2 regions of the Mycolicibacterium sp. SMGY-1XX genome follow, and region 1 is predicted to be linked to the other one. Evidence: riboswitches for the same ligand, from Rfam matches in the RefSeq annotation. Region 1 holds a riboswitch; the other holds the start of a gene.
What was found. A riboswitch is a leader RNA that binds a small molecule or an ion and turns the genes downstream of it on or off. The one in region 1 is predicted to bind thiamine pyrophosphate.
Positions count from the first base shown of each region.

Region 2: it holds a riboswitch for thiamine pyrophosphate, as region 1 does, so the genes downstream of both, NL241_RS11285 (ECF transporter S component) here and thiC (phosphomethylpyrimidine synthase ThiC) in region 1, are expected to answer to the same signal.

Region 1 covers NZ_CP101139.1:5,953,775-5,958,186, reverse strand. The annotation lists gene thiD (bifunctional hydroxymethylpyrimidine kinase/phosphomethylpyrimidine kinase) at 1-432, opposite strand, end outside; gene thiC (phosphomethylpyrimidine synthase ThiC) at 429-1,994, opposite strand; TPP riboswitch at 1,986-2,095, opposite strand; gene NL241_RS28445 (MFS transporter) at 2,256-4,001, shown strand; gene NL241_RS28440 (efflux ABC transporter ATPase subunit, DrrA-related) at 4,061-4,412, shown strand, end outside.
Region 2 covers NZ_CP101139.1:2,307,905-2,312,316, forward strand. The annotation lists gene NL241_RS11275 (energy-coupling factor transporter transmembrane component T family protein) at 1-592, opposite strand, end outside; gene NL241_RS11280 (ABC transporter ATP-binding protein) at 589-2,037, opposite strand; gene NL241_RS11285 (ECF transporter S component) at 2,034-2,648, opposite strand; TPP riboswitch at 2,782-2,893, opposite strand; gene NL241_RS11290 (nucleoside/nucleotide kinase family protein) at 2,925-3,491, opposite strand; gene NL241_RS11295 (hypothetical protein) at 3,498-3,887, opposite strand; gene NL241_RS11300 (TMEM165/GDT1 family protein) at 3,904-4,412, opposite strand, start outside.

The DNA.
Region 1 (4,412 bases):
GGCCAGCGGGAACAACTCGGTGCGGATGGCCGACAGGGCGCTGGGGTGCACCAGCGGGTCCCCGTGCATCGATGCGCACACCGGGTCCACCACCAGCGGCACTGTCAGTGCCTCGGCTCGCCAGGTCTCGGCCACGCATCCGATGATCTCTGATGACGCCAGCATGCCGGTCTTGGCGGCTTCGATGCCGATATCGGAAGTCACCGCGCTGATCTGCCCGGCCACCACGTCGAGTGGAATCTCGTGAAAGCCCTTGACGCCCACCGAGTTCTGCACCGTCACCGCGGTGACGGCTACGCAGCCATGTAGGCCCAGCATCGCAAACGTGCGCATGTCGGCCTGGATGCCCGCACCGCCGCCGGAGTCGGAGCCGGCGATGGTCATCACCCGGTGCGGTGTCTGCCCGGGCGGGCTCAGCGGTAGGTACGTCATGAGGTCAAGGGTAGGTAGACGCGGTTGCCCTGCTCGGCGAACTCCGCAGATTTCTCCGCCATGGCTTCGCGGATGTCCTGGGTGATGCGCATCGAGCAGAACTTCGGTCCGCACATCGAACAGAAGTGGGCGGTCTTGGCCGGGGCCGCCGGCAGCGTCTCGTCGTGGAATTCGCGGGCGGTGTCTGGATCCAGCGACAAATTGAACTGATCCTCCCAGCGGAACTCGAACCGGGCCTTGCTCAACGCGTCGTCACGTTGTTGAGCGCGCGGGTGTCCCTTGGCCAGATCGGCGGCATGCGCAGCGATCTTGTAGGCGATCACGCCGTCCTTGACGTCTTTCCGGTTCGGAAGGCCCAGGTGCTCTTTGGGAGTGACGTAGCAGAGCATCGCCGTGCCGGCCTGGGCGATCATCGCCGCGCCGATCGCCGAGGTGATGTGATCGTACGCAGGCGCGATATCGGTGGTCAGCGGTCCCAAGGTGTAGAACGGTGCCTCGTCGCAGAGCTCTTCTTCGAGGCGGACGTTCTCGACGATCTTGTGCATCGGCACATGACCGGGTCCTTCGATCATCACCTGCACGCCATGGCTTTTCGCGATCTTCGTCAGTTCGCCCAGGGTTTCCAGTTCGGCGAACTGCGCCGCGTCGTTGGCGTCGGCGATCGACCCGGGGCGCAGCCCGTCGCCGAGGGAGAACGTCACGTCATACCGGGCCAGGATCTCGCACAGCTCGGCGAAATGGGTGTAGAGGAAGGACTCGGTGTGATGGGCCAGACACCACGCCGCCATGATGGAGCCGCCGCGGCTGACGATGCCGGTGACCCGGTTGACGGTGAGCGGGATGTAGCGCAGCAGCACACCGGCGTGCACGGTCATGTAGTCGACGCCCTGCTCACATTGCTCGATCACGGTGTCGCGGTACACCTCCCAGGTCAGCGCCGTCGGGTCACCGTTGACCTTCTCCAGGGCCTGATACATCGGCACGGTGCCGACGGGGACGGGCGAGTTACGCAGGATCCACTCGCGGGTCAGGTGAATGTCCTTACCGGTGGACAGGTCCATGATGGTGTCGGCACCCCACCGGGTGGCCCACACCATCTTGTCGACCTCCTCGCCGATCGACGAGCTCACCGCCGAATTGCCGATGTTGGCATTGACTTTCACCGCGAAGGACTTGCCGATGATCATCGGTTCGGTCTCGGGATGGTTGTGATTGGCCGGGATGACCGCGCGGCCCCTGGCAACTTCGGAACGCACCAGTTCTGCTGGTACACCTTCCCTTTCGGCGATGAAGGCCATCTCCGCGGTGATCTCCCCGGCGCGCGCCCGCTGCAGCTGGGTACCCCGGTCGCGCACGACCGTACGGCGTGGCAGCCCCTTCTCCAGGTCGACGTGCGCCTCGGCGTCGGTGTACGGCCCGGACGTGTCGTACAGGTCGAGATGCTCACCGTTGGTCAGGTTCACCCGACGGAACGGCACCTTGGCGCCGTCGGGAAGTTCGCGGTAGGTCTTGTGGCTGCCCGAGATGGGGGCATGGGTCACGGATACGGCAACAGCACTCATCAGTTCACTCCCTACGCCGGCATTACCCGGTCAGGTTCGTACGGTCGACGGCCCCAGCCGTCCTCTCAGCGCACTCGGTGTGCACTCCCGTGTGGGTTACGCGACCAACCTAGCGCAGTCCGGTGCCGTGCCACACCCCGGGACGACGGAACGGGATGGAATGGGAATTGCACCACGAAGGTTTGCATAGCTAACATATGTAAATTGCGGCACACACCGTGGTGGGCTGCGCACGCACTCGATACGAAACGAAGAATGCTGATGACTGCCGAGCTCACCACCACCGACGCGAGCCTCACCGCCACCGCTCGACGCCGGATCAAGATGGACCACGACCACCCCCGCTACAAGTGGGTGGTGCTGTCCAACACGACCCTGGGCACCCTGCTGGCCACCATCAACGCGTCCATCGTGTTGATCTCGCTGCCGGCGATCTTCCGCGGTATCGGCCTGAATCCCTTGGCGCCCGGCAATGTGAGCTACCTCCTCTGGATGCTGATGGGCTACCTGGTGGTGACCGCCGTGCTGGTGGTGCCATTCGGCCGCCTGGGCGACATGCTCGGCCGGGTGCGGATCTACAACCTCGGGTTCGTGGTGTTCACGGTCGCCGCGGTGGCCCTGTCGTTCGACCCGTTCTCCATGGGCGGCGGTGCGGTGTGGCTGATCGCCTGGCGCGTGGTCCAAGGTGTCGGCGGCGCCATGCTGATGTCGTCGTCCTCGGCGATCCTCACCGACGCCTTCCCGGCCAATCAACGCGGTATGGCGCTGGGCGTGAACATGGTCTCCGCGGTCGCCGGCTCATTCCTGGGCCTGCTGATCGGCGGTTTCCTCTCCGAGTGGCACTGGCAGGCCATCTTCTGGGTGGGCGTGCCGATCGGCCTGGCCGGCACGGTCTGGAGCCTGCGCTCGCTCAAAGAACTCGGATCCCGTACACCGGGCCGCATCGACTGGGCCGGAACGCTGACCTTCGGCGTCGGTCTGACGGTGCTGCTGGTCGGTATCACCTACGGCATCCAGCCCTATGGCGACTCCACCACCGGCTGGACCTCTCCTCTGGTCCTCGGTTCGATTGCCGCCGGGTTGGCACTGCTGGTGGTGTTCTGCCTCATCGAACTGCGGGTGTCGCAGCCGATGGTCGACATGAAACTGTTCAAGTCCGCATCGTTCGGCATGGGCAACCTCGCCGGGTTGATGTCGTCGGTGGGTCGCGGCGGCCTGCAGTTCATGCTGATCATCTGGTTGCAGGGCATCTGGCTTCCGCTGCACGGTTACAGCTTCGAGTCGACGCCGCTGTGGGCGGGCATCTACCTGCTGCCGGTCACCATCGGGTTCCTGGTGGCGGGTCCGATCGCGGGATCGCTGTCCGACCGGTTCGGGGCCCGGCCGTTCACCGTCGGCGGCATGCTGTTGATGGCGGTGACATTCGTTGCGCTGCTGCTGATCCCGGTGAACTTCGACTACTGGATGTTCGCGGTGATCGTGTTCCTCAACGGTCTGGGTGGCGGTATCTTCACCGCCCCGAACACCGCGGCCATCATGTCGAGCGTGCCGGCATCCCAGCGCGGTGCCGCCTCGGGTGTGCGCGCCACGTTCTTCAACGCCGGCTCGTCACTGTCGATCGGTATCTTCTTCTCGCTCATGATCGTCGGGCTGGCCAACACGCTGCCCTCCACCCTCAGCACCGGGCTGCAGGCGCAAGGCGTGTCCGCTGACGTCGCACACGACGTCGCCGGCCTGCCACCCGTCGGGAGTCTCTTCGCGGCGTTCCTGGGCTACAACCCCATCGCCGAACTGCTGGAGCCGTACCACGCGTTGCAGCAGCCGGGCGTCAACGCCGAGGTGCTCACCGGTAAGACGTTCTTCCCGGAGCTGATCACCCAACCGTTCCACGCGGGTCTGGTGGTGGTGTTCGCGGCTGCGGCGGTGATGATGGTGCTCGGCGCCGTCGCGTCCTGGATGTCGCCGGGCCGCTACGCCGACGCACCCGGCGCCGACAACGCCGCCTGATCCGGGCACCCCACAAAATCCAGTGGGGCTTGTCGGAGTCACCCGCTACGGTCGAGGGCATGCCCGAGGCAGCCATCGAGGCCATCGATCTGGTGAAGAGGTTCGGCGACCATACCGCCGTCGGCGGTATCAGTTTCACCGTCCCGCAGGGCACGGTGCTGGGACTTCTCGGACCCAACGGCGCGGGCAAGACCACCACGGTGCGGATGATGACCACGCTCACCGAACCCACCAGCGGCACGGCGCGGGTGGCCGGCTTCGATGTGCGGCGCGACCCCGAACAGGTACGCCGCCACATGGGCCTGACCGGGCAGGCCGCCACGGTGGACGAGCTGCTCACCGGCCGGGAGAACATCCGGATGATCGGCAGCCTCTACGGGCTGCGGCGCAAGGAGTTGGACCGGCTCGGCG
Region 2 (4,412 bases), 3.6 Mb from region 1:
CCCGTGCCTCCATTGCGGTTGCGAGCTTGGACCCGCGGCGCAGCGCGAACACCAGCAGGGCAAACGATTGGCCCACGAAGCGCCGGATCCGGCCCTGATCGGCCACCCCTCGGGCGCGGCGGGCGTGCCCGAGGTACTGCCAGTCCTGTCGTAGCAGTCCCACCAGCCGCAGACCGGCCATGGCGCCGACCACGAACCGGGCGGGGAGTTTGAGCACCTGGCCCAGTCCGTCGGCCAGCTCGGTGGCATCGACGTCGATGAACAACAGCACCGAAGGCAGCGCAATGGCCAGCACGCGCAGGAACATGGCCAGGGCCAGCTCGATGGAACCGTCGCTGACGGTGATCAGCAGAAAATGCCAGTGCACGGTACCGCGGGGCTCGCCGTAGAGCAGGTTGGTCAGTGCGGTGAGGGCGGCCGCGCCGGTGATGACCGCGCCACGAATCACGAACGGCCGCAACCGGACACCGAGTGCCACGAACAACGGGATCTCCAGTACCAGGGCTGTCAGCGCCGACACCCAGTCCACGCTGAGCACGAGCGCCAACGCGATGACCCCGGCTGTCAGCAGTTTCGCGACAGGGTTGATCACAGCGTTATCCGGTCGTCGGCCAGGACGTCGACGAATTCCGCATCATGGGTCACCGCCACCACAGCGCTGCCGTCGTCGGCGATTTCGGACAGTAGGTGGATCAGTTCCTCCCAGGTACGACGGTCCTGCCCGAACGTGGGCTCGTCGAGGACGATGATGTCGGGCCGCGTCATCAACACGCCTGCCACCGACAGGCGGCGCTTCTCACCGCCGGACAGCGTGTACGGGCTGCGGTCGGCCAGATGACTCAGCCGCAGTCGGTCCAGCAGCGCGTCACCGAGTGAATCGATTTCGGCCTGGCCGAGTTTGAGGGCTTTGGGCCCCAGCGAGAGCTCGTCACGGACGGTGGGGGTGAGGAACTGGTGCTCGGGATCCTGGAAGACGCTGGCGATGCGGGTCAGCAGATCCTTGGAGCGCCACCGGGCGGGTTCGCGGTTCTTCGGCGACGGCGCGAAGTCGGAGCGTGCTTCGAGTGCGCCGCCGTGCGGTGGCAGCAGACCTCCGAGGGTCAGGGCCAGTGTCGACTTACCCGCGCCGTTGGGGCCCGTCACCGCGGTGACCCGCCCCGCCGAGATGCCGAAGTCGAGCCCGGTGCGAAGCGGCGGATTCGCGCGGTACCCCAACGACAGGTCCGTCGCTGCCAGCAGAGGTTCCCCCACGGGCGGCGGGGTGCGGTTCAGGTGGGGGACCGGTGCATCAGGGATCCAGATACCGGACTGCAGTAGGTGATCACGTTCGCGCCGGATGGTCTGTTCCGGTGGGCCGTCGGCCATCACAGCCCCGTCGGCGCCGAGCACGATGACCCGGTCGACGACGGGTAACCAGACCTTGGTGCGGTGCTCGACGACGATCAGGGTGGCACCGGTCAGTTCGGCGACCGCGGTCACGGCGTCGCGCACCTCGATCACCCCGTCGGGATCGAGATTGGCGGTGGGTTCGTCCAGCAGGAGCAGGCCCGGGCTCATCGCCAGCACACCTGCCAGCGCCAGCCGCTGTTTCTGCCCACCCGACAGCGTTGAGGTGTTGTGCTGGACAGGGAGATTCAGGCCGACCGACCGCAGCGCCGCGTCGACGCGCGGCCAGATCCGGTCGCGGGGAACGGCGAAGTTCTCCATGCCGAACGCGACGTCGTCGCCGACGCGGGACAGGATCACTTGTGAGTCCGGGTCCTGCAGCACCATTCCGAGGCGGTTCCGTTGCTGCACCGGTGCGGCGCCGTCGATCAGAAGGCTGCCCGCCTGGTGCCCCTCCTCGGAGCCGCCGAGCAGCCCGGCCAGACCGTGCAGCAGGGTCGATTTCCCCGACCCCGACGGTCCGAGCAACAGCACCCGTTCTCCGGCCGCGACGTGCAGCTCCAGATCCTCTATCGCCCAACGGCTCTGACCGGCGTGCTGCCAGCCCCACCCGGCGGCCGTCACGTCGGCGCCACCGAGACGAGGTGTCATCGAGGCGCGGGACTCGCGACCACTCTTCCGGACTCGAAGCGGCTGAGCGCTCCGGTCTTGGCGAGGCCCCGGACCACGAACCAGGACAGCACCCCGGCCAGGACGGCACCGGAGACCACTGCCGAGGCGGTGTAGATGGTCGCGAAGGTGGTGGTCGATCCCGGGTACCAGAGGATCAGGTCGTTGATGGCCAGGGCCAGACCGGCGGCAGCGCCGGCGGCGGTGGCCACGGGCAGGTTCCACCGGCGATAGAGGAACAGCGCGAACACCAGTTCGGCGCCCAGGCCCTGCACCAGGCCGGACTCGATGGTCAACACGCCCCATTGGTTTCCGACCAGGGCCGACACCGTGGCGGCCACCAACTCGCCGTAGAGGGCCGCGCCGGGTTTGCGGATCACCAGCGCGGTGAGCACGCCGGCGAAGAGCCAACCGCCGCCCGCGAGTGCCTGCAGGCCGGGCAGGACGGCGTTCAACGGGGTGGCGATGGGATTGGACGCGACGTTCCAGAAGACGAAAACCAGGCCGGCGGCCACCGCGAGCACGCTGGCGACCACGATGTCGACGACGCGCCAGCGCACGGGGCGACGGGTGTCGGAGGTCGGATGGGACATGAGACTCCTCGTACTGAGTATTTGAGATTCGTGCACGGACCGGGCAGCGACGAATCGTGAAGGCGAGCACGGCGATTGCGACCGTGGCAGTGCGGCGCCGAAACGGGCGCTCAGATGGGTGTTACGTGACAGGCAATGTTCACGTGCATCTCCCTACGCCGGCATTACCCGGTCAGGTTCGTACGGTCGACAGCCGGTCAGCCGTCCTCTCAGCGCACTCGGTGTGCACTCCCGTGGTGTTCCGTGCTCCAAGCTAGTCCACACACACAGGAGTTGCTATACCGGGTGGGTGCTGGTGAAGCACCAATCCGTGCCGTCGGGGGTCCCGGTGGCGAGGTAGTCCGCGGCCGAGCGGGGGTCATGCCGGGCGATGAGGGTCTCTTCCTGGGCCGCCCATCGGTCCCAGAAAGGACGGTAGGTGTCGCCGTCGCGCCGCAATGCCCGCTGCTTGCGCACCTCGTCGTCGGCGTCGATCCAGATGCCGATGTCCGCCAGTGCCCGGTTGCCGGCGGACAGGGTGCCGACGCCTTCCACGATCAGGCGTTGGGTGGCAGTGACCGGACGCCACCCGGCGGGGGTGTTCGTCGTCCAGTCCCACTGCCTCCAGCGCGCTGGATCACCCGCGCTGCGCGGTTGCAGCAGTTCGGTGTGAACGTGGTCCACCGCCCAGGCCAGGCCGTCCCAGCCGGGGTAGATGTCATCGAGGCGCACCACCACACTGCCGGCCCAGCGCTGGGCCAACTGGTCGGCCAGGGTGGATTTGCCCGACCCCGAACGTCCGTCGATCAATACGGTGACCACCCCGGAGGCACACAGGTGCCGGGCCAGTTCGTCGAGTGTCACCGCAGCTCAGCTGCGCGGGCGGGAGAACAGCCAGACCGTCAGCCAGACCGAGGCGGCCGTGATGAGCAGGGCGCCGGGGACGTGCACGCTCAGGGTGTGACCCTTGCCGAGGTAGGCCTGGACAAAGGAGAAGGCGAACAACCCGAGGGCCAGGGCCGCCGCCCACCAGCCGTGACGCCGTTGCCGCGCCAAGCCCGCCAGCGTCACGGTGAGCACACCCGTCACCACGTGCAAGGCGATCGCAGCCCCGCCGTGGATGTCCAGGAATTCGCCCGCCTGGATCACCGACCCGGCGGTGACGAACAGGACGGCCACCACGGCGACCGTGGCGAGCGCCAGGAATCGGGAAAAGACGAGCCAGGGTGCGGTCTTCGGCTTCTCGGCGACTGTCGTCATGACGTCCCTTCCCTGGTCAGATCCGGTTCTGCGTAGGCTCCTCGGCGGCGGATGCCTGCTCAGTCTCGCCGACGGCGGGGGAGGTGTCCTGCGGTTTCAGCACCGCCGGCCGGAATCGCTCGGGTAGGGCGCGCAGCATCGCCGCGCACAGCGCGACGATGGCCGCGGTGGCGAGGGCGATGACCCAGATCGGAGCGCTGGTGAAGATGTTCTCCAGCAGCATGTAGAAGCCGAACAAGAGGAACAGGACCGCCGCGCCGATCTGGATGAGCCGCTCGGGCAGGTGCTTGCCGGCGACCGCACCCACGATGATCGCCAGCCCGTCGGCGACCACCATGCCCAGGGTGGATCCGATCCACACGCCCAGCCAGTCGTTGTCGGCGGCCAGGGTGATGGTGGCGAGCATGGTCTTGTCGCCGAGCTCGGCCAGGAAGAACGCCGAGGTGACCACGAAGAATGCGGCACCGGTGGCCCGCTGGGCCCGGCTCTTCTCTTCGTCGCTGAGGCTGTCGCCGCGCAATGTCC